3 regions of the Nocardia farcinica genome follow, and region 2 is predicted to be linked to each of the others. Evidence: riboswitches for the same ligand, from Rfam matches in the RefSeq annotation. Region 2 holds a riboswitch; each other region holds the start of a gene.

Region 1 (7,848 bases), on a different replicon from region 2:
GAGGTCGCGGCGCACCAGGTGCAGGCACAGGTCGAGGGCCGCGGTCATGCCCGCGCTGGTGAGCACGTCGCCGTCGTCGAGGTAGAGCACCGAGTCGTCGACCACGAGATCGGGGTGGCGGCGGGCCAGCAGGCCGGCGTGTTCCCAGTGCACCGTCACCCGCCGCCCGGTCAGGATGCCCGCCGCCGCCAACGCGAACACCCCGTCGCACAGCGCGACCAGCCGGGCGCCCCGGCGGTGCGCGGCCACCAGCGCGTCGAGCAGTTCCGCGGGTAGCGCGCGCTCGCCCGTGCGGCAGTGCGCGGCCACCGAGGGCACGATCACGGTATCGGCGGCCAGCAACTCGGCCAGACCGTGTTCGGGACGCAGGAAGGCGCCGAAGCCGATCGACTGTTCGCCCTGGTCCGGTGCGACCGCGCACACCCGCAGCGTGTACCAGGGGTCGGCCAGGTCCGGCTGGGGCGTCCCGAAGATCGCGGCCACCACGCCCAGCTCGTAGAGATCCCAGGGGTGCAGCGCACCCGGCGCGATCGCCATCGCGACGGTCCGTCCGGTCATGGCACCAGTGTGGCAGGAAACGTTCGGTTGTGGTCGGTTCTGCCACTCACCGCTGCGGTGCATCCGTCCGGAAACTGATTCCAGGGCGCCCACCCGACAACCCCGAAATCCACGGAGGAACCATGAGCAAGACACCCGTGACCGTGCTCGGCCTCGGCCGGATGGGCGCCGCCGTCGCCGAGATCCTGGTGCGCGCGGGCCACCCGACCACGGTGTGGAACCGCACCCCCGGCCGAGCCGCACATCTCGACGCCCTCGGCGCCCGGCGCGCACCGGACCCGCGGACGGCGGTCGCGGCGGGACGGTTGATCATCACCGTGCTCGCCGACACCCCGGCCGCGACCGAACTGCTCACCCCGCTCGCCGACGCGCTGGCCGGACGCACGGTGCTCAACGTCGCCACCGGACGCCCCGACCAGGCCGCCGAACTCACCACGCGGCTGGGCGGCATCCCGGTGCTGGACGCCGGCGTCTTCGGTGTCCCGCAGACCCTCGGCACCCCCGACACCCTGCTCGTCTACAGCGGGTCGCCCGCGGCGAACACCGAGTTCGGCGCGGTCGTCGCGCTGCTCGGCGAGGCCCGCTACGTGGGATCCGACCCGGGCTCGGCGGCCAGGCACGACATGGCCGTGCTCGCCGGGATGTACGGGCTGTTCGGCGGGTTCTTCCAGGCCGTGGCGATGACGCGCGGCGAGCGGGCCGGCGCGGTCGGCTTCACCGAGACCTACCTCGCGCCCTGGCTGCGCGCGCTGCTGGACATGCTGCCCACCCTCGCCGCGGAGATCGACTCGGGCGAGTACCCGGTGAACTACTCCGACCTTGCGGTCAATCGCAGCGGCCTGGCCGACATCCGCGCGACCGCCCGGGCCGAGGGGGTGGCCACCGACCTGCTCGATCCGCTGCAGCGGATCTTCGACGCCGAGGTCGCCGCGGGTCATGGCGCGGCCAGCTTCACCCGCGCGGTCGCGGCGCTGACCGCGGCGCCGGTGACCTCCTGACCCCGCAGACGGCTCGGGCACCCGTGCCACCGCGGCATGCGGTGGGCGGGTGCCCGTTCGATCCGGCACCGGGTCCGTGTGCCCGGCGCCGGGCGGGGAGGGTCCGACAGGCCCGCCCCGTGTCCGGTGGGTCGGCTGGGTCAGCGCAGCGCGCGGGCCAGGTTGGTGTCGAGCGCGCCGAGGAACTCCTCGGTGGTCAGGTAGCCCTGGTCGCCGCCGACGAGCAGCGCGAGGTCCTTGGTCATCTGGCCGCCCTCGACGGTCTTGATGACGACGTCCTCGAGGGTCTGCGCGAAACCGATCACCTCGGGGGTGTTGTCCAGCTTGCCGCGGTGCTCGAGGCCACGGGTCCAGGCGAAGATCGACGCGATCGGGTTCGTCGAGGTCGGCTTGCCCTGCTGGTGCTGGCGGTAGTGCCGGGTGACGGTGCCGTGCGCGGCCTCGGCCTCACAGGTCTTGCCGTCCGGGGTCAGCAGCACCGAGGTCATCAGGCCCAGCGAGCCGAAGCCCTGCGCGACGGTGTCGGACTGCACGTCGCCGTCGTAGTTCTTGCACGCCCAGACGTAGCCGCCCTCCCACTTCATCGAGGAGGCCACCATGTCGTCGATGAGGCGGTGCTCGTAGGTCAGGCCCGCGGCGTCGAACTGGCTCTTGAACTCGGTGTCGAAGATCTCCTGGAAGGTGTCCTTGAACATGCCGTCGTAGGCCTTCAGGATGGTGTTCTTCGTCGACATGTACACCGGGTAGTTCTGCTGCAGGCCGTAGTTGAACGAGGCCCGCGCGAAATCCTCGATGGACTTCTTGAAGTTGTACATGCCCATCACGACGCCGCCGTCCTCGGGCATCTTCACGACCTCGTGCACGATCGGCTCGCTGCCGTCGTCGGGGGTGAAGGTGAGGGTCACGGTGCCGCCCTGGAACACCTTGAAGTCGGTGGCGCGGTACTGGTCGCCGAAGGCGTGGCGGCCGATGATGATCGGCTTGGTCCAGCCCGGCACCAGGCGCGGGATGTTGGAGATGATGATCGGGGCGCGGAAGATCGTGCCGCCGAGGATGTTGCGGATGGTGCCGTTGGGCGAGCGCCACATCTTCTTCAGGCCGAATTCCTTGACGCGCGCCTCGTCCGGGGTGATGGTGGCGCACTTCACACCGACGCCGTGGCGCTTGATCGCCTCGGCCGCGTCGACGGTGACCTGGTCGTCTGTCTTGTCGCGGTATTCGATGCCCAGGTCGTAGTACTCGAGGTTCACGTCGAGGTACGGGTGGATCAGCTTGTCCTTGATGAACTGCCAGATGATCCTGGTCATCTCATCACCATCGAGTTCGACGACGGTGCCTTCAACCTTGATCTTGGACATGGATCTTCGTGTCCTCCTAGGATGTGTGCCCTCATTGCACGGCCAGGCGAACACGCTTGTGAGCGGACCCCAGCTGTTCAACAGACAACGTATATGCCCCGCATTGTCCGCGGGACACGTGGTGCAAACAAGACGAGCGTACTGCTGCCGCCGTCCGCACCGTGCGGGGAGGGGGCCCTGTGCGGGCGATGTGACGGTTACCGGCCAGTAAGCTCGGAGTGATCTCGAGCACCTCACCCATGATGACACCGGGGGCCGGATTTCGGCCATCGCGGCCCGCCCGGTTACCATGGCGGTCAGGTCATGAGCGCCAGCGTCAAGCCCCGGCTCGCTGGCCGGCAACCCTCCAGCTGCGGTGGGGTGCTCCGGGTGATGACCGGGCTCCCGAAGGTCGGGGGCAAGCGCGCTCGCAGGAGGTTTTCCCGACATGATCGAGTGGTCCGCGTGACCGTGAGCACCGATCAGAGCCCCTGCCCCTCGGCCACCGGGGCGGAACTGCTGCCGCCGCCGGACGGCACCCTGGCCATCGTGCCCGTCGGCGACATCCGGCTGGAGAGCGGCGCCGTCATCCCCGACGTCCACCTCGGCGTGCAGCGCTGGGGCGAGCTCTCCCCCGGCCTGGACAACGTCGTGCTCGTCGAGCACGCCCTCACCGGCGACTCCCACGTCGTCGGCCCGGCCGACGACGTGCACCAGCTGCCCGGCTGGTGGAACGGCATGGTCGGGCCCGGCGCGCCGATGGACACCGACGAATGGTGCGTCATCGCCACCAACGTGCTCGGCGGCTGCAAGGGCAGCACCGGCCCCGGTTCCACCGCACCCGACGGCAAGCCGTGGGGCTCGCGCTTCCCGGCGATCTCGATCCGCGATCAGGTGACCGCCGAGGCCGCGCTGTTCGACCGGATCGGCATCCACCGGCTGGCCGCCGTGGTCGGCGGCTCGATGGGCGGCATGCGGGTGCTCGAATGGATGGTCGGTGCCCCCGAGCGGGTCGCCGCCGCGCTGGTGCTGGCGGTCGGCGCGCGCGCCACCGCCGACCAGATCGGCACCCAGACCACCCAGATCGCCGCCATCACCGCCGACCCGGACTGGCAGGGCGGCGACTACCACGACACCGGCCGCGCACCCACCACCGGAATGGGCATCGCGCGCCGCATCGCGCACCTGACCTACCGCACCGAGGACGAGCTCGACCACCGCTTCGCCAATCACGCCCAGGACGGCGAGGATCCGTTCGACGGCGGGCGCTGGGCGGTGCAGAGCTACCTCGAGCACCAGGCCGAGAAGCTGTGCAGGCGTTTCGATCCCGCCACCTATGTGCTGCTCACCGAGGCGATGAACCGGCACGACGTCGGGCGCGGGCGCGGCGGCGTCGCGGCCGCGCTGGCCGCCACCCCGGTGCCGTGCGTGGTCGGCGGCGTCGATTCCGACCGGCTCTACCCGCTGCACACCCAGCAGGAGCTGGCCGACCTGCTACCCGGTTGCGCGCGGCTCGAGGTCGTGCATTCCCGCGACGGACACGACGGGTTCCTCACCGAAACCGCCGCCATCGGCAAACTGCTGGTCGAGACGATGCGGCTGGCGCGCGCCCACCGCTGAATCAGCCCACGCCGAGCGTGTTGATGGTCACCGCCAGGAACACGATCGCCGAGCCGAGCAGCGTCAGCGCCGCCACGTCGAACGGTTTGCTGCGCACCGCCAGCACCCCCACCCGGATGCTCGGCAGGCACAGCCGCAGCGCCGCCGCGAGCAACGCCGCCCCGCCGAAGATCAGCGCACCGCGCCGCCACCGGTCGGAGGCCACGAACACCACCGCGACCAGCACCACCAGCCCCACCAGCACCATCGGCAGATGAGTACGCAGGAACTGGCCCGCCCCGCCCCGCGGCTCGCCGGAACCCTCCACATCACTCACCCGCGCGATTCTTCCATGCGAAGGGGCACGGTCGCGGACCGGACCGCCGCGCCGCCGGGCGGTCGTGCGAAGCTTCTGCGTTGTGTTCCATTTGGTCTTCCATGAGCCGCGGATTCCGCCGAACACCGGTAATGCGATCCGGCTGGTGGCGGGGACGGGGTGTGCGCTGCATCTGATCGAGCCGTTGGGGTTCGACCTGTCGGAGGCGAAGCTGCGGCGGGCGGGGCTGGACTACCACGACCTGGCCAGTGTGACCGTGCACGAGAGCCTGGCGGCGGCGTGGGAGGCGTTGGCGCCGGAGCGGGTGTACGCCTTCACCACCCAGGGCAGCACGCGCTACACCGACATCGCCTACCGCCCGGGTGACGTGCTGCTGTTCGGCACCGAGCCCACCGGACTGCCCGCCGAGGTCCTCGCCGACCCGCACATCACCGACCGCCTGCGCATCCCGATGCTGCCCGGCCGCCGCTCGATGAACCTCTCCAACGCCGCCGCCGTCACCGTCTACGAGGCCTGGCGCCAACAGGGCTTCCCCGGCGCGATCTGATCCCCGGATCCGCCCCCGCCTGTCGGTGGGCGCCGCTACTGTGCTCGATGTCGCGGCGGTGGTGACGACGGCGGCCGCATTCACCCCACAGGCGCGGTCCTACGCGGAGCGGTGGCGATCCGGCTGGTGGACAACAGGGCGCCGGCCGCGTGGGCGTCGGCCACCGGTCCGGCGCCGTGGCCGTAGTCGCGTGGCCGTAGTCGGCTGGAGCCGCGCCTATTCGTCGATGTCGAAACGTTTGTGGCGGGAGGTGGCGCCTGCGGTGAGGCGGACGGCCGATTTGGGGACACCGTAGTGGGCGGCCAGCAGGTCGATGGCGGCCTTGTTGGCCTTGCCCTCGACGGCGGGGGCGCGGACGTAGAGGGTGAGGGTGCCGTCGGCGGCGGTCTCGACCAGCGGGCCCTTACGGCTGTTCGGTTTGATCGTCGCGCGCACCACCTTGGTCGGCACCGGAACCTCCTGTCTGCGGAGCGCTTTCGCGTCGATCGGGGCCGACGGCCGCGGTGGGTCGGGTGCCGGCGGCGGGCGCGGGGCGGCGGCGCACCAGTCGCAGGAGCGCCCAGCCGAGCGCGCCGAGCAGCGCGAGGAAGCCGAGCCACGGCACCGCCTTGCCGAGGAACACGATCGCGTCCTGCAACCAGTCGACCAGCGAATGCCAGCCCGCCACCACGCCGTCCCAGAAGTTCGTCGGCCCGTCGTCGCGAGAACCCTTGTCGGCGGCGGTGATCGAGATGGTCAGGGTGGACAGCGCGACCTGGTCGGCGAGGCGGCGCTGCTGGGCGGTGAGGCTGTCGAGTTCGCCCTGGCGGCTGCCGAGCGCTTCCTCGGCGGCGATCAGGTCGGCGGTGGTGGTGGCGCCCGCGATGAGCGCGCGCAACCGGTCGACCGAGGCCTGCAACGCCTTGATCCTGGCGTCGAGGTCCTCCCACTGCATGGTGACGTCGTCGCGGTTGGTGCTGACCCGAGTGAGTTCGCCGATCCCGCCGAGTCCGTCGACGAAGGCGTCGGTGCGGTCGGCGGGTACGCGCACGGTGAGGGTGGCCGACGGGTCGGTGTCGTCGGTGCCGGGTTGTTCGGTGCGGCTGTCGATCCGGCCGTCGACGGCGCGCACCTGGTCGGCGACCCGGCCCGCCGCGGCGATCGGGTCGGCGGCGGTGATCTCGACGCTGCCGGTGACCACCTCCTTGCGGTCGAGCGTCGAGGTGTCGGGGGCGTTGTCGGCCGGGCTCGGCGCCTGCTCGCGCAGGCCGGGCGGGCTGATCGCGGGCGCGGCGGTGCCCATGTCGGGCCGGGCGCCGGAATCCTCGCCGTCACCGCCGCACGAGACGAGCAACACCGACCCGAGCAGGGCGACACACAGGACCGCAAGCTTCCGCATGGTCGCAGCGTAGCGGCCGGGACGGCGACGGAAGTGGATTCGGCGCGGCGCCGAGACCGTCATGCCGCCCGGCCGCCGGGGACCGGGCGTTCGGGTGCGGCCCGTTCGATCTCGCGCAGCCGCACCGGCGTCGGCGCTTCGCTGCCGAGCAGGCGGCGATACCACAGCGGCAGCGGCGGCTCGTGCGCGGCGGCCCAGGTGCGCAGGGCCGCGGCGAGCGGCGGACCGTACCCGAGGGCGACCGCGTAGCGGTCGGCGGCCGTCTCGGCGGCGCGGGAACGAGCGGCGCGCGCGAAGGGTTCGACGGCGAGCACCGCCGCCAGCAAGATCGCGGCAGGCAACCCGACACGGTGGCCGAGCACCACCACCAGGACCGGCAGCGAGACCAGTCCGAGGACGGCGCGCACCACGGGGGCGCGGTACCCGAGCAGGTCGAACGGCCTGCCCACCAAGGCGAGCACCCGCCACAGCATCGCCGCGGGCCAGGCGCACCAGGCACCGCACAGCCGCAGCCGCGGGTCGGCGCCCGCGTGATGCCCCAGCGCCTGCGCCAGCAGAGCGGACACCTGTGCCGCGGGCAGATCGTGCAGTGCCCACGCGGTGACCGCGATCGCCGACGACGGCGCGGGCGTCGCGGTGGCCCGCGCACCGTCCTGTACCCGCAACGGATGCCGCCCCGGCACGTCCGCCGCGCGGGCGACGGGCTCCCACGCGAGCGCCAGCAGTCGCGCCTCGGCGGGCTCGGGCCGGCGGTAACCGTCGAGCACGGCCGCGATCCTCGCGCGCTCCGGCGCGTACCAGGCGATCCACACCAGCACCACGCCGTACAGCAGCCAGGCGCCGCCGAGCACCAGGACCGCCCAGGATCCGAGCAGCGCGCCCGCCGTGCCGACGATCAGCAGGCTGAGCAGGATGGTCGGCAGGATCAGCACCGACGCGAGGATCACAGACACGAGGGATCATCGTACGGATCACCGCGCCGCGCACGGCCGGAGTTCGCCGCGGCGTCAACGGAAATCGCGCGAGCGCGACCCCATGCCCAACGACAACAGCTGCAGATGCTCGGCGACCACGCTGACCGCCCCCTCCGCGTT
Region 2 (7,848 bases):
TCACCGCTGCGGTATGCGCGCTCCCAGCCCAATGCCGGTGCGGGAGCGTATTTCTCGGCGTCCTTGGCCGGGTCGAGGTAGCGGGCCAGGCCGACGCCGCCGATCACCAGCTCGCCGGACTCGCCTTCGCCGACCGGATTGCCCTGCGCGTCGACGACGGCGAGATCCCAGCCGTCCAGCGGCAGCCCGATCCGGATCGGGCCCTCGCCGGTCAGTGGCGCCGCGCACGCCACCACCGTCGCCTCGGTGGGACCGTAGGTGTTCCACACCTCCCGGCCCGCGTCGTCGCCGCCGGCGACCCGTTCGGCCAGTTCCGGTGGCACGGCCTCACCGCCGAAGATGAGCAGCCGCACCGCCTCCAGAGCCTCCGGCGGCCAGGTAGCGGCCAGCGTCGGGACGGTCGAGACCACGGTGATCTCCCGGCGCACCAACCAGGGGCCGAGATCGGCGCCGGTGCGGACCAGGGCCCGGGGCGCGGGCACGAGGCAGGCGCCGTGCCGCCACGCCAGCCACATCTCCTCGCAGGAGGCGTCGAAGGCCACCGAGAGACCCGCCAGCACCCGGTCGCCCGGGCCGATCGGGTTGTCCCGCAGGAACATCCGGGCCTCGGCGTCGACGAACGCGGCGGCGCTGCGGTGGGTGACGGCCACGCCCTTGGGGGTGCCGGTGGAGCCGGAGGTGAAGATGATCCAGGCGTCGTCGGCGGGGGAGGGGCCGGCTGCCGGGGGGCGGCCGTCCGTCCCGGCCTGCTCGGCTGCCTCGATCCCCGCACCGGTCGCGACGACCCGCACCCGCGCCTCGCCGAAGACGAGGGCCGCCCGTTCGTCGGGATCGTCGGCGTCGACCGGGACGTAGGCGGCTCCGGCGTAGAGGACGGCGAGGATGGTCACGTAGAGGCGGTGATCCCCGGAGGGCATCCGGACACCGACCCGGTCGCCGGGGCGCACGCCCGCGGCCACCAGCTCGGCCACGCGCTCGGCGATCTCGGCGCGCAGTTCGGCGTAGCTGAGCACGACCTCGCCGTCGTCGAGGGCGGGGGCGTCGGGGTGGGCGGCGACGGTGGCGTCGAGGATGTCGACCAGGGTGCGCGGCTCGGGTGCGGCGACCGACCGGTACAGCGGGTCGGGCGATGCGCCCGGTGCCCGGTTGCCGTCCGCCGCGGCGTCGACCTGCGGCTGCAGCGTCACGTCCTGTCCACCTCTCCGAGAACCTGCCCAGTGTCGGGATGTTTGTTTCACAGCAGGGTTACCAGAGGGCAAACACCCCGGTGACCAGCTGTCCACGGTACCCGGACGGGTCGTGCGCGGCGGGTGCGCGGAGCCGGGACGTGGCCGGTCGGCAGGCCCGGTCCGCAGGCCCGGTCAGGAGGCCGAGGCGACCGTGCCGACGCCGAGCGCGGTGAGGATCGCCGCACTGGCCTGTTCGAGCCGGTCCCGCACCCGCGGGGTGCGCAGCAGGGCGACGGCACGGGCGGCCAGCAGGGCGAGCAGGACCATCTCCACCGCGGCCACCAGGCATTCGATCGCACCGAGGGCGAGCGTGTTGGCGAAGGTGACCTCGGTGAGGAACTGGGGCAGCACCGCCAGGTAGAACAGGCCGACCTTCGGGTTGAACAGACACGAGACCACACCGGCGGTGAACGCCGAGCGAACCGAGGGGGCGTGCCGGTCCGGCGCGGGCGGCTCCGCGGCGGTTCCGCGTTGCTTGCGGTGGTCGAGCAGTGCGCGAATCCCCAAGTACACCAAGTAGATTCCGCCGATCACCTTCAGGGCGCGGTAGGCGGTGGCGGACTGTTCGAGCAGGGTCGCCACCCCGGCGGCCACCACCACCGCCCAGGCGATGCCGCCGAGCGCCGAGCCGATCGCCGCGGCGATGCCGGGTCGGGCGTCCACGATCGAGAACCGCAGCACCAGGAACGAGTCCGGGCCGGGCGTCAGCGACAGCAGCACGCACAGGCCGACGAAGCTGAGCAGCAGCGAGGGGGTCACCTGTCGATGGGATCGCACCCCGCGCGCGCCCGCAACCCGGTTTCGGTGTGCCGGGGATCGTGGTTGACAACGCGGCGCCGGGTCTGCCAATCTCGGTCCAGGTCATGAGTGCCAGCGCAAAGCCCCGGCTCGCTGGTCGGCAACCCTCCTCCGCGGTGGGGTGCTCCGGGTGACGACCTGGCCGCCGTCCGACCGGACGCGGCAAGCGCGGACTCGACGAATCCTCTCGATCTCGGGTCCATGAACCGACGGGATGACGTGATGACTGCTGTTGTGGACCAGACCTGCGCCGCCTTCGCCCGGGTGTCCGGCGACGACCTGCGCGTGCCGCTCGTCCAGGGCGGGACCACCACCTACGCCAACTTCGACCTGGCCGCGAGCGCTCCGGCGCTGGCCACGGTGGCCGACCGGATCCAGCACCTGCTGCCCTACTACGCCAGCGTGCACCGGGGCGCCGGGTATGCCTCGCGCATCTCCACCGAGTGCTACGAGGCCGCGCGCGGCTCGGTCGCCCGGTTCCTCGACGCCGGCGACGACCAGGTGGTGGTGTTCACCCGCAACACCACCGACTCGCTGAACCTGCTGGCCGGCTGCGTGCCGGGCGAGACCGTGGTGCTCGACATCGAGCACCACGCCAACTTCCTGCCCTGGACCAGGCACGGGCGGCGGGTGGTGCGCGCGGCCGACACGATCGAGGAGACACTGCGCAGGCTGGTGGCCGAGCTGTGCGCCCGCCCCGCCGCGCTGCTCGCGGTCACCGGCGCGTCCAACGTGACCGGCGAGGTGCTGCCGCTGCGCAGGCTGGCCGAGATCGCCCACCAGTGCGGTGCGCGGCTGCTGGTCGACGCGGCGCAGCTCGCGCCGCACCGGCGGATCTCCCTGCGCGACACCGGCATCGACTACCTCGCCTGCTCCGGGCACAAGCTGTACGCGCCGTTCGGCGCCGGGGTGCTGGTGGGCAGGCGGGACTGGCTGGACGCGGCCGAGCCGTATCTGGCCGGCGGTGGCGCGGTGCGCGAGGTCGGCGTCTCCGACGTGGCGTGGGCGCCCGCGCCGCAGCGGCACGAGGGCGGATCGCCGAACGTGCTCGGTGCGGCCGCGATCGCCGCGGCCTGCGATGCGCTGGGCGCGGTCGACGCCGAAGCGCTGGTCGCGCACGAGCGGCAGCTCACCGAGCGGCTGCGCGCCGGTCTCGCCGCGGTGCCGGGGTGCCGGGTGCTGCGCGTGTTCGCCGACAGCAGCGACTGCGTCGGAATCGTGGCGTTCACCCTCGACGGGTACGAGCCCGGTCATGTCGCCGCCTACCTGTCCGCCGAGCACGGCATCGGCGTGCGCGACGGGCGGTTCTGCGCGCATCCGCTGCTGGCCCGGCTCGGGGTGGCCGCCGCGCTGCGAGCGAGCGTCGGGGTGTCGACCACCTCGGAGCAGGTCGACCGCCTGGTCGGCGCGGTCGCGCGGCTCGTCGAGCGGGGGACGGCGTGGAACTACGCGTGCACCGGCGGGCTGTGGAGCCCGAGCCCCGAAACCCGGCCGCTCGGCGGTGATTCGGCGGGCGGCGCGGCGCCCTGCCTGCGCTGAGGCCCGCGGTCGGCAGCGGCTGCCGGTGGTGCCATCGTGCGACCGGCCGCCGACCTCGGGATCACCCGTCCAGTGCCGTGGGCCGGTGGTAGCGGCCGTTGTAGTAGAGCAGCGGTGCCGCCGACGGACTCTCGTCGGTGTCGTCGTGGACGCGGGTGACCAGGCCGACGACGAAGGTGTGGTCACCGATCGGGATGAGCTGATGCACCGCGGCGCGCACCCAGATGGGAGTGCCGTGCAGCACCGGCTCCCCGGTCTCCAGCGTGGTCCACAGCGAATGGTCGGCGAAGCGCTCGGCCGCGGTGCGGGAGAAGCGCTGCGCGATGTGGCGCTGGTGTTCGCCGAGAAAGTGGATGACGACCGAGTCGGCGGCCAGCATCGCGGTCAGGCTCGACGAGGTGTGGGCGATGTTGAACGAGACCAGCGGCGGCTCCAGCGACAGCGACGCGAACGACGTCGCGGTGAAGCCGACCGGTCCGGCCGGTGAGTCGAGCGTGACCACGGTGACGCCGGCCGGGTAGTGCCGCATCGACGCTCGGTACTGCTCGGCGGTGATGCCGCTGAGGTCGTCGGGGATCCGGATGCCCGTCTCGGGGCGAGGTACTTCGCTCACACCACCACAAGCTACGCCGCATCGGCACCCGCCGAGCGCGGGCGGCAGCCGTGCTGGGTGGCTCGTCACCTCCCGCCCACCGCGGTGACCTGGAACAACGTGCCGAGCACCGGCGGGGTCGAGGATTCGATCCACGCCGAAGGAAATCCGCACCGGCGGGGTGCGGCGGCGGCCGGGAGGGGCTGGCCGCGGCCTCGGCGCGGCCGATACGGTGGGCGGATGACAGATTGGCAGGCTTTCACGGTCGAGATCAGCGACCATGTCGCCCAGGTGACGTTGACCGGTCCCGGCAAGGGCAACGCGATGGGACCGGATTTCTGGCGGGAGCTCCCGGAGATCTTCGCCGGGCTCGATGCCGACCCGCAGGTGCGCGCGGTCGTGATCACCGGCTCCGGCAAACACTTCTCCTACGGTCTCGACCTGCCTGCCATGTCCGGCACCTTCGGCCCGCTGATGGCCGACCGGGCGCTGGCGGCCCCGCGCACCGACTTCCTCAAGGAGATCCGCAGGCTGCAGGCCTCGATCAACTCCGTCGCCGAGTGCTCCAAGCCGGTGATCGCGGCGGTGTCGGGCTGGTGCATCGGCGGCGGCGTCGACCTCATCGCGGCCGCCGACATCCGGCTCGCCAGCGCCGACGCCCAGTTCAGCGTGCGCGAAGCCAAGGTCGCCATCGTCGCCGACGTGGGCTCGCTGCAGCGCCTGCCCGGCATCATCGGCGAGGGCCACCTGCGCGAGCTGGCCTACACCGGCAAGGACATCGACGCCGCACGCGCGGAGAAGATCGGGCTGGTCAACGACGTGTACCCGGACCAGCAGGCGGTGCTGGCCGCGGCGCACGCGCTGGCCCGCGAGATCGCGGCCAACCCGCCGCTGGTGGTGCAGGGCGTCAAGGACGTGCTCGAGCAGCGGCGGGTCAACGACATCGCCGAGGGCCTGCGCTACGTCTCGGCGTGGAACGCGGCCTTCCTGCCCTCGGAGGACCTGACCGAGGCGATCCAGGCGGTGTTCGAGAAGCGCGCGCCGGAGTTCAAGGGACGCTGAGCCCTGAGCTCCGAGCCCCGAGCCCGAGCCCGCCGGTCCCCACGACCGGCGGGCTTCGTCGTTCACGCCGTCCACCCGAGGGTGGGGCGCGGAGGTCCGAAGGTGGCGGTGGTGAACACCGCCAGGGTGCCCGGTATCGCCACCTAGGGGTGGCTGTGCAGGGCTTTTCCGAACCATACCGTTGTTCCTGTCACACCGACCCGCACCTTCCGACAGGAGCACGACATGCGCATCAAGTCCCTCATCGCCGCCGGCCTGCTGGCCACCGCCGCCGTCGCCGGGGTGTCGACGGCGGCCACGGCCTCCGCCGCCGCGCCGATCGAGACCACCTACCAGGCCGCCTACTACGGCGGCACCTACATCGGCACCTACGCCACCCTGGAGGCCTGCCGCGCCGACGGCATCTCCCCGAGCACCGGCGGCTACTACTGGGAGTGCATCGAGAACTGGGACGGCTGGGACCTCTACATCTACTACTGATCTCCGGTTCCGCACACCGCGACGAGAAAGGGACGCCCGGCATCGGCCGGACGTCCCTTTCGCCGTGTGCGGGGCAGGCTCAGTGGCCGCCCTTGTCCTGCAGTCGCTTGAACGACGCCTCGACCTCGGCCTCGGCCTCGGCGCGGCCGACCCACTCCGAGCCCTTCACGTACTTGCCCGGCTCGAGGTCCTTGTAGCGCTCGAAGAAGTGCTTGATCGCGGCCAGCTCGAACTCCGGCACGTCGGCCAGATCCTGGATGTGGTCCCAGCGCGGGTCGCCGGCGGGCACACACAGCACCTTCGCGTCGCCGCCCGCCTCGTCCTCCATCTTGTACATGGCGACCGGACGGGCCTCCACGATCACGCCGGGGAACACCGAATCGGGCAGCAGCACCAGCGCGTCCAGCGGATCGCCGTCCTCGCCCAGGGTGTTCTCGATGAAGCCGTAGTCGGCCGGGTACACCATCGAGGTGTACAGGAAACGGTCGAGGCGGACCCGCCCGGTCTCGTGATCGACTTCGTACTTGTTCCGGGATCCCTTCGGGATCTCGATGGTGACGTCGAACTCCACGCCATCTCCTTCTGTGGTGCTTCTGTGGGCGCGAGCGGGCACGCGGCCGACTCGCCGACTGTTCGGGGGAACGGTAGCGGAACGAGGATAGTGTGAGCGGTGCGGATACGGGTGCGCCAGGCGGTGCGCGGTGAGCGGAGTCAGGGAGACGACGGGCACGTGGTTGGTGGGAACGACAGGAAGATCGGTGACTTGGCGGCCCGGCGGCGCAGGCGGTTGTGGATCGGGGCCACGGCCGCCGCGACCGCGCTGCTCCTCGCCGTCGCCGCGGTGCTGCTGGTGGTGCGGCCCTGGACCCCGGAATTCCGGCACGGCGGGCTGACCGTCGCGGCCCCGCCCGCGCCGGTCAAGGCGTTCCCCCGGGTGACCCCGGCGACCGAGGCGCCCGCGCCGAGCCCGTCGGGGGTCTCGACGGCGTTGGCCGCGGCCGTCACGAACCCGGATCTGGGCGCGTTCACCGGCATCGTCACCGATGCCGAGAGCGGGGTGACGCTGTGGAGCGCCGACCCGGGCACACCGATGATCCCGTCCTCCACGGCCAAGATCCTCACCGCCGCCGCGGCGCTGCTGGCACTGCCCGCGGACCGGCGGGTGGCCACCGAGGTGGTCGTCGGCTCGGCGGCGGGGGAACTGGTGCTCGTCGGCGGCGGTGACCCGACGCTGACCGCCCAGCCGGACGGCAAGGGGTATTACCCGAACGCGGCGCGGCTGTCGGATCTGGTGGACCAGATCAAGGCCTCCGGACGCGCGGTCGACACCATCGTCGTGGACACCTCGGCCTTCAGCGGACCGACCATGGCGCGGGGCTGGGACCCGATCGACGTGCCGGAGGGGTCCATCGCCCCGATCGAGCCGGTGATGATCGACGGCGGCAGGCTGAGCCCGCTGGTCGAATACTCCCCGCGCACCACCGAACCGGCCCTCGACGCCGGGCGCGCCCTGGCCACCGCGCTCGGGCTCGACCCCGCCCGGGTGCGGGCGGGCACCGCGGCACCCGACGCCGCCGAGGTGGCCGCGGTACATTCGGCGCCGCTGCGCGACCGGCTGCGCGACATGATGGTGCACTCCGACAACGTGCTGGCCGAGACGATCGGCCGCGAGATCGCCCTGGCCACCGGCCACGAACCGTCCTTCACCGGCGCCGTGGCCGCGGTGCGCGCCACGCTGGAGAAGGCGGGCTTCGACGTGAGCGGCATGGACATGCACGACACCAGCGGCTTGTCGGTGGACGACCGGCTGCCCGCCCGGCTGCTCGACAAGGTGATCGCCACCGCCGCCCAGCCCACCGGCACGGCCCTGGCCCGCCCGGCCGGGACCAAGGCCGAGCCGGAGAGCGACCGGCTGGCCGCGACGCTGGCGCCGTTGCTCGACCAGCTGCCGGTGGCCGGGGCGACCGGCTCGCTCGCCGAACGGTATGTCACCCGCAATCGCGAGGGCGCGGGCTGGGTACGGGCCAAAACCGGAACTCTCACGGTTGCCAGCGCGTTGGTCGGGTATGTGCTCGACCGAGACGGGCGGGTGCTGACCTTCGCGTTGATGTCGAACGATCGGCCGCCGGAGGTGAGCAGGCCGGCGTT
Region 3 (7,848 bases), 710 kb from region 2:
GGGGTGGGCGATGTCAACTTCGGCCTGTTCACCCTGATCTGGGACCACCTGCTCGGCACCTACAGCTACGACCCGCGACGGCGGTTCACCAGCGACGACCTCGGCATGGCCGCGAAACCCGACTATCCGGTGGGCTACCTGGCCCAACTGGCCGAACCATTCCGGAAAGGACACTGATGCCCGCCCTCTCCCCCGCCGCCCGCGCCCGCTACCGCGCCGAGATGGCGGCCGCGAAGACCACCGCCGACCCGGCCCTGCGCTGGACGCACCTCGAACGCGCGCACATCCTGTCCCAGCCCGACCCGTGGCTGCACACCGGCAACCACGTCGCGATGTTCGCCCTGGCGGTACGGCAGCGCGACCGCCGCGAGGCCGTCGGCCAGCTCGTCCGCGTCCTCGTCGCCGCGCCCGGCTCGCTGACCGGGCGCTATCCGGAAGGCAACACCGGGCGCGCGAATGTCGGTCTGCGCCGGCCGATGCCGATCCCGGCCGACCTCGCGGAACTGCTGCGGCCGGCCGGATGAGCCGGTCAGCTCAGCGCGTGCTCGAGATCGCCGAGCAGGTCGTCGACGTCCTCCAGCCCCACCGAGATGCGCACCACCCCGTCGGTCAGGCCGATACCGGCCCGGCCCTCGGGGCCCATCGCGCGATGGGTGGTGGTGGCGGGGTGGGTGATGAGGGTCTTGGCATCGCCGAGGTTGTTGGAGATGTCGATGATCCGCAGCCGGTCGAGCACCTCGAACGCGCGCTTCTTGGCCTCGCCCTCGGCCGCCTTCAGCTCGAAGGTGACCACGGTGCCGCCACCGGACATCTGGGCCCGGGCCAGGTCGTACTGCGGATGTGATTCGAGGAACGGGTATTTCACCCAGCTCACCGCCGGGTTCGACTCGAGGAAGCGGGCGATCCGCAGCGCCGACTCGGTGGAGTGCCGCACGCGCAGCGGCATCGTCTCGAGGCCCTTGAGCAGCGTCCAGGCGTTGAACGGGCTCAGCGCCGGGCCGGTGTGGCGCATCAGGGTCTTCACCGGGCCGTCGATGTACTCGCGGTCGCCGAGGATCGCACCGCCGAGCACCCGGCCCTGGCCGTCGATGTGCTTGGTGCCGGAGTAGACGACCACGTCGGCGCCGAGATCGAAGCCCTTCTGCAGCAGCGGTGTGGCGAACACGTTGTCCAGCACCACTTTCGCGCCCGCGGCGTGCGCGATCTCGGTGACCCGGCGCACGTCGACCAGGGTCTGCATCGGGTTGGCCGGCGTCTCGAAGAACACCGCGGCGGTGGGCACCGACAGTGCCCGCTCCCACTGGTCGAGGTCCTCGCCGTCGACGAACACCGTCTCCACGCCCCAGCGGGGCAGGATCTCGTTGCAGACCACGAAACACGACCCGAACAGGCTGCGGGCCGCGACCAGCCGGTCGCCGGCGCCGAGCAGCGCGCCGAGCGCGGTGAACACCGCCGACATACCGCTGGCGGTCGCGAACGCGGCCTCGGCGCCGTCCATCAGGCGGATGCGTTCCTCGAACATCGCCACGGTCGGATTGCCGTACCGGGAGTAGACGAAGTGCTCCACCTCGCCGGTGAACGCGGCCTCGGCGGCCTCGGCGCTCTCGTAGACGAAACCGGAGGTCAGGTAGAGCGCCTCGGCGGTCTCCTCGAAGCCGGACCGGCGCAGCCCGCCGCGCACTCCGAGGGTCGCGGGACCGACGCCCTCGGGCAGCGGCTTGTCGAACGCGCCGCCGGTGATCACGACTGCCTCCAGGGCAGCCCCTCGGCCCGCCAACCGGTGCCGCCGCGGTGCCCGTTGGCATCCAGCGAACCCTCGAAGCCCTCGATCACGTTGTAGGACGGGGTGATTCCCAGCTCGGTCGCGACGTCGGCGGCGTGCGCCGAACGCTGCCCCGACCGACACAGGAACACCACGGGCGCCTCCGGCGCGCGGTCGGCCAGTGCCTTGCCGAGCTGCTCGGCGAAGCGCGGGTTCGGCGAGCCGGTGCCGTCCACCCACTCGATCAGCAGGGTGGGCCGGTCGATGGAGCTGGTGTCGGGCACGCCGACGAAGCGCCACTCGGCTTCGGTACGCACGTCGACGAGGACGGCCGCGGGGTTCTCACGCAGCAGTTCCCAGGCCTGGCGGGGGGTGATGTCCCCGGCGTAACTCATTCGAACCTCCTGTGAATCCGCACTTGCCGCACCGTCTTCGGTACGGCCAGGTCGTCACCCGGAGCACCCCGCCGCGGAGGAGGGTTGCCGACCAGCGAGCCGGGGCTTGGCGCTGGTGCTCATGACCTTCGGTCACTGAGATTGCCTGGACCGAAGTCACCGTGTCAACCGGATCAGGCGGTGCAGACCACCCACGTGCCGTCGGCACGGACCAGGTTCCAGGTCGCGGTCTGTTCGGCCCCGTCGACCCGCACCGTGACGGTGGCCTTGGCCCGGTTGCCGTTGACGCTCTGATCGGCGACCGACGCCAGTTCGATTGTCTTGCCGGTGCCTTCCTGCGCGGCCAGCGGTGAGCGCGCCGGGTCGAAATCCGCGCAGGCGGCACCGGGCGGCGGCACCTCGTCGGTGGCGTTGGTGCCCTCGACGAAGTTCTGCACGGCGGCGGTGATCCGGTCGGCTTCTGTGACATTTTTCTCAGCGGGGGAGAGCAGGCCGCCGAGCACGATGGCCACCAGCACGATCACCGCGATCACCGCGGCCGCGATGAACGGGGTCATCGAGCGGTGATCGGTCTGATCGACGGGGATCGGTTCGTCCTGCCCGGCGGGCTGCTTGTCGGCCATGACCTCGATGATCCCCGGTGCGCCGTGGTGGGCGGGCGGCGGCCCCCGGCCGCGACGCAGCACACATCCGGCGCCACGCACGCGCGGGTACCGTGGACGGCGGCGGCAGGTACGCAGCGCGCGGATCCGGGTCCGCCGCGGCACCGCCCCGGCGGCGGCTGTCGGCCGGACGATAGAATCGCGAATCTGCGGCCCGCTGTCCTGGCAAAAGACAGCGAACGTCGTGACCTGGGACGTGACAGGGGGCCCGATCGGCGTCCGTATCGCCAGGGGCAACCAGATCGGTGCGTCAACTTAGCCTAAGCTAAGAAGGACGCCAGTGAACGTATTCGACCAATAAGGGTGCGCGTAACAGATGACCGAACAGAGTGCAGCGCCGACCAGCGGCGCCCGCCCGCTCCGCATCGCGATCGTCGGCGCGGGGCCGGCCGGAATCTACGCCGCCGACGCGTTGATGAAGTCCGATGCCGACGTGAGCATCGACCTCTACGAGCGCATGCCCGCACCGTTCGGGCTGATCCGCTACGGCGTCGCGCCCGATCATCCGCGCATCAAGGGCATCATCACCGCCCTGCACAAGGTGCTCGACAAGGAGCAGGTGCGCCTGCTCGGCAACATCGACTACGGCACCGACATCACCCTCGATGACCTGCGCCGCTTCTACGACGCGGTGATCTTCTCCACCGGCGCCAACGCCGACCGCGCGCTGAACATCCCCGGCATCGACCTGGACGGTTCCTACGGCGCGGCCGACTTCGTCTCCTGGTACGACGGTCACCCGGACGTGCCCCGCACCTGGCCGCTGGACGCGGAGAAGGTCGCGGTGCTCGGCGTCGGCAACGTCGCGCTGGACGTGGCGCGCGTGCTCGCCAAGACCGGTGACGAACTGCTGCCCACCGAGATCCCGCCGAACGTCTACGCGGGCCTGAAGGCCAACAAGGCCGTCGAGGTGCACGTGTTCGGCCGCCGCGGCCCGGCCCAGGCCAAGTTCACCCCGCTGGAGCTGCGCGAGCTCGACCACTCGCCCACCATCGAGGTGATCGTCGACCCCGAGGACATCGACTACGACGAGGGCTCGGAGGCCGCGCGCCGCCACTCCAAGCAGGTCGACATGGTCGCCAACACCCTCGAGCAGTGGGCGATCCGCGACCAGGGCGACCGTCCGCACAAGCTCTACCTGCACTTCTTCGAGTCCCCGGCGGAGATCCTCGGCGACGAGAACGGCAAGGTCGTCGGCCTGCGCACCGAGCGCACCCAGCTCGACGGCACCGGCAACGTCAAGGGCACCGGCGTGTTCAAGGACTGGGACGTCCAGGCCGTCTACCGCGCTGTCGGCTATCTGTCGCAGAACATCAGCAACCTGCCGTTCGACGACCAGGCAGGCACCGTGCCGAACGAGGCCGGTCGCGTGCTGATCGACGAGAACGCCGACGGCCCGGCGCGCTACATGCCCGCCACCTACGTCACCGGCTGGATCAAGCGCGGCCCGGTCGGCCTGATCGGCCACACCAAGGGCGACGCCAACGAGACGATCGCCTGCCTGCTCGACGACGCCCCCTCGTTCACCCCGGCGGAGAACCCGGACCCGGACGCGGTCATCGAGTTCCTGGAGAGCAAGGGGCTGCCGTTCACGACCTGGGCGGGCTGGTACCGCCTGGACGCGCACGAGCGCTCGCTCGGCGAGCCGGAGGGCCGCGAGCGCGTCAAGGTCGTCGAGCGCGAGGACATGCTGCGCGCCAGCGAGCCGCACAAGGTCTGAGCGGCCGGCGGCGGTAGCGCGGCGTCACCACGCGGGCTGTGGCAGCAGCGCCGGTGTCACCACGCGGGCGGCAGGTGCGACAGCCCGGCGATCTCGAGGCATTCTGTACACGTGTTCGATGCCCATGTCCACATCATCGATCCGCGGTTCCCGCTGACCGAGAACGAGGGCTACCTGCCGGAGCCCTACACCATCGCCGACTATCGGAAACGTATGGCGCGCTTCGATGTCCAGGGCGGCGCGGTGGTGAGCGCGTCGTTCCAGGGCACCGACCAGACGTATCTGAAGGCGGCGCTGGCCGAACTCGGTGCGGGCTGGGTCGGGGTGACGCGGCTGGACCTGGACGCGGGTGACGAGGAGATCATCGAACTCGACCGGGTGGGCGTGCGGGCACTGCGCTTCAACCTCAAGCGGGCCGCCGCCGACATCACCCGCATGACCGTGCAGGCGCTGCGCGCGCACGAGCTGGTGGGCTGGCATGTCGAGGTCTACATGGACGGCCAGATGCTGGCGTCGTTGCAGCCGGTGATCTCCAAGCTGCCCGCCCTGTCGGTGGACCATCTCGGCATGTCCGAGGAGGGCCTGCCGTTCCTGCTCGACCTCGTCGACCGGGGCGCGCGGGTCAAGGCGACCGGATTCGGCCGGGTGTCGATGAACGTGGCCGACACGTTGCGCCGCATCCACGCGGTGAACCCGCAGGCGTTGATGTTCGGCACCGATCTGCCCGGCACCCGGGCGGGACGCCCGTTCCGCGACTCCGACGTCGACCTGCTGTGCGATGTGGTGGGCACCGATATGCACGCCGTGCTGGAGGACAACGCGCGGGCGTTCTACCGGTTGCCCGCCCGCGAGCGTCCCGAGTTCACCGATCCCGACCCGACCCTGCCGCTACCGCAGGACCCGACCTTGCCGCTGCGGCGGCCCGCGCCGCTGGAGCCCGCCGACACCATCCCGTTCCGCGCGATCGACTGACCGTCCCGGCCTGCCGACGGCCGCGCCTGACCGCGCTCAGGCCAGGATCGCGCCGATCACCCAGACGCCGGTGGCCAGCAGGGCGCCCAGCAGTTCGATCACGATCGACAGGCCCACGCCCTCGAGCGCGTGCGTGGTCGCGGTCCAGGCTTGCTTGGTGTCGGAGAAGCGCTGCAGCTCGCTGAGGTAGACGCCGAGCACGAATCCGACGAACAAGCCGACCACCGGGATCACGAAGAACCCCACGATCCCGAGCACCGCGCCGAGGAACAGCGCCCGGTTGGCCACCCCCGCGTCCTTCATCTTCCGGCCCGGCCAGGCGTATTTGACGACGCCGGAGATCACCAGCAGCACCGTCGCGATCGCGAACACCGTCCAGGCGGTCGCCCCGCCGGTCATGATCGCCCACACCAGGATCGCCCCGAAGACGAGGATCACGCCCGGCAGTATCGGCACCACGATGCCGACGAGCCCGACCAGGATCACCAGACCGACGACGACCTCGCCCCACACGCTCACGCCCGCATCCTCTCCTCCGCCGATCGCCGCCGCACGGATTCTCGCCCATCCGTCCCCCGGCCGCACCCGGGGCTGCCCTGGATGACCCCCGGCTTGTTGTCATACTGTCAATACACCCGCCGGAACCGTGGGTATCGGACGGGAGGCACCGGCAGCCGGTGACCTGGATCAACGACGAACCGAGGTAGGGCGTGAGCACAGAATCCACCGCCACCAAGCAGGGCCCGCTCGCGGGCATCCGAGTTGTCGAGCTGGCCGGTATCGGCCCCGGTCCGCACGCCGCGCTGCTGCTGGCCGATCTGGGCGCCGACGTGGTGCGTGTCCAGCGACCGAACCTGTTCCCCGGCGTGATGGAGCGCCCGCAGTGGCGTGGCCGCACCATCGTCGAGGCCAACCTCAAGGACCCCGCCGACATCGAGAAGGTCCTCGGCCTGATCGACAAGGCCGACGTGCTGATCGAGGGCTTCCGCCCGGGCGTCACCGAGCGGATGGGCCTCGGCCCGGAGGAGACGCTGGCCCGCAACCCGCGCCTGGTCTACGGCCGGATGACCGGCTGGGGCCAGTACGGACCGCTGGCCGACCGCGCCGGGCACGACATCAACTACATCTCGCTGACCGGCGTGCTGAACGCGATCGGCCGCAAGGGCGAGCGGCCGGTGCCGCCGCTGAACATGGTCGGCGACTTCGGCGGCGGTTCGATGTTCCTGGTGTTCGGCATCCTGGCCGCGTTGGTGGAGCGGCAGAGCTCGGGCAAGGGCCAGGTCATCGATGCGGCGATGATCGACGGCGCGCTGGCCCTGTCGCACATGATCTGGGGTATGCGCGGCATGGGCCTGTGGTCCGACGAGCGCGGCACCAACCTGCTCGACACCGGCATGGCCTTCTACGACACCTACGAGACCGCCGACGGCAAGTACATGGCGGTGGGCGCGATCGAGCCGCAGTTCTACGCCGAGCTGTTGAAGGGGCTCGAGATCGATCCCGAGGGCCTGCCGATGCAGATCGATCCCAACGGCCAGGACCAGCTGCGCAAGCTGTTCGCCGAGAAGTTCAAGACCAAGACCCGCGACGAGTGGGCGGCGATCTTCGAAGGCACCGACGCCTGCACCACCCCGGTGCTGACGCTGACCGAGGCCACCGAGAACGAGCACATCGCCGCCCGCAACGGCCTGGTCGAGATCGAGGGTGTGGTGCAGCACGCGCCCGCGCCCCGCTTCTCGCGCACGCCGGCCGCCGTGCCGACGCCGCCGCCGACCGAGGCGACGCCGATCGAGAACGTCTGGGCGGACTGACTTCTCGCCCCGAACGCCCCGTGGGATGCCACGGGGCGTTCGCGTTCGCCGGGGCGCGGCCCTCAGCGGATCGACATGTTCAACGGGTTGAGCGGATCGGCCGCCCGCGGGGTGAGCGCGGCGGTGGCGGCCGCGATTCCCTTGACCGCCAACCGCAATTCCGGCTCGCCGTGGGTGTAGGGCAACCGCAGGAACCGCTCGAAGGCGCCCTGCACGCCGAACCGCGGCCCGGCGGCCAGCAGCACGCCGTGGTTGGGCGCGGTGGCGGCCAGTGCCGTCGACACCGGCGCGGGCAGCTGCGCCCACACCGACATGCCCCCGGCCCCGGGCTGCACCCGCCAGTCCGGCAGTTCCTCGGCGATCGCGTCGAGCAGGGCCGCGCGTTGGGAGCGCAGCTGTGCGCGGCGGCGCTCCAGGATCGTCTCGGCGTGTTCGAGCAGGTGCACGGTGGCGAGCTGATCCATCACCGGCGTGCCGAGGTCGACGGTGGAGCGGATGCCGAGCAACTTGGTGATGAGGCTCTGGT

Evidence for each region. A riboswitch is a leader RNA that binds a small molecule or an ion and turns the genes downstream of it on or off. The one in region 2 is predicted to bind S-adenosylmethionine.
Region 1: another riboswitch for S-adenosylmethionine. It lies ahead of metX (homoserine O-acetyltransferase MetX); the one in region 2 lies ahead of AMO33_RS18790 (aminotransferase class V-fold PLP-dependent enzyme).
Region 3: another riboswitch for S-adenosylmethionine. It lies ahead of AMO33_RS21910 (rhodanese-like domain-containing protein); the one in region 2 lies ahead of AMO33_RS18790 (aminotransferase class V-fold PLP-dependent enzyme).

The regions. Positions count from the first base shown of each region.
Region 1 covers NZ_LN868938.1:3,292,660-3,300,507, forward strand. The annotation lists gene AMO33_RS15635 (helix-turn-helix domain-containing protein) at 1-558, opposite strand, end outside; gene AMO33_RS15640 (NAD(P)-dependent oxidoreductase) at 681-1,556, shown strand; gene AMO33_RS15645 (NADP-dependent isocitrate dehydrogenase) at 1,697-2,914, opposite strand; SAM riboswitch class IV at 3,214-3,324, shown strand; gene metX (homoserine O-acetyltransferase MetX) at 3,359-4,513, shown strand; gene AMO33_RS15655 (DUF3017 domain-containing protein) at 4,515-4,760, opposite strand; gene AMO33_RS15660 (tRNA (cytidine(34)-2'-O)-methyltransferase) at 4,912-5,376, shown strand; gene AMO33_RS15665 (DUF167 domain-containing protein) at 5,593-5,826, opposite strand; gene AMO33_RS15670 (DUF4349 domain-containing protein) at 5,780-6,754, opposite strand; gene AMO33_RS15675 (M48 family metalloprotease) at 6,814-7,707, opposite strand; gene AMO33_RS15680 (error-prone DNA polymerase) at 7,762-7,848, opposite strand, start outside.
Region 2 covers NZ_LN868939.1:350,707-358,554, reverse strand. The annotation lists gene AMO33_RS18800 (Pls/PosA family non-ribosomal peptide synthetase) at 1-1,118, opposite strand, end outside; gene AMO33_RS18795 (LysE family translocator) at 1,362-1,988, opposite strand; SAM riboswitch class IV at 2,089-2,202, shown strand; gene AMO33_RS18790 (aminotransferase class V-fold PLP-dependent enzyme) at 2,250-3,566, shown strand; gene AMO33_RS18785 (flavin reductase family protein) at 3,628-4,095, opposite strand; gene AMO33_RS18780 (crotonase/enoyl-CoA hydratase family protein) at 4,399-5,220, shown strand; gene AMO33_RS18775 (hypothetical protein) at 5,446-5,700, shown strand; gene AMO33_RS18770 (inorganic diphosphatase) at 5,780-6,271, opposite strand; gene AMO33_RS18765 (D-alanyl-D-alanine carboxypeptidase/D-alanyl-D-alanine-endopeptidase) at 6,455-7,848, shown strand, end outside.
Region 3 covers NZ_LN868939.1:1,064,086-1,071,933, reverse strand. The annotation lists gene AMO33_RS21925 (sterol desaturase family protein) at 1-177, shown strand, start outside; gene AMO33_RS21920 (DUF3703 domain-containing protein) at 177-524, shown strand; gene AMO33_RS21915 (O-succinylhomoserine sulfhydrylase) at 530-1,744, opposite strand; gene AMO33_RS21910 (rhodanese-like domain-containing protein) at 1,741-2,157, opposite strand; SAM riboswitch class IV at 2,172-2,284, opposite strand; gene AMO33_RS21905 (Rv0361 family membrane protein) at 2,331-2,780, opposite strand; gene AMO33_RS21900 (FAD-dependent oxidoreductase) at 3,136-4,539, shown strand; gene AMO33_RS21895 (amidohydrolase family protein) at 4,651-5,511, shown strand; gene AMO33_RS21890 (DUF456 domain-containing protein) at 5,548-6,030, opposite strand; gene AMO33_RS21885 (CaiB/BaiF CoA transferase family protein) at 6,222-7,322, shown strand; gene yczR (MocR-like transcription factor YczR) at 7,385-7,848, opposite strand, start outside.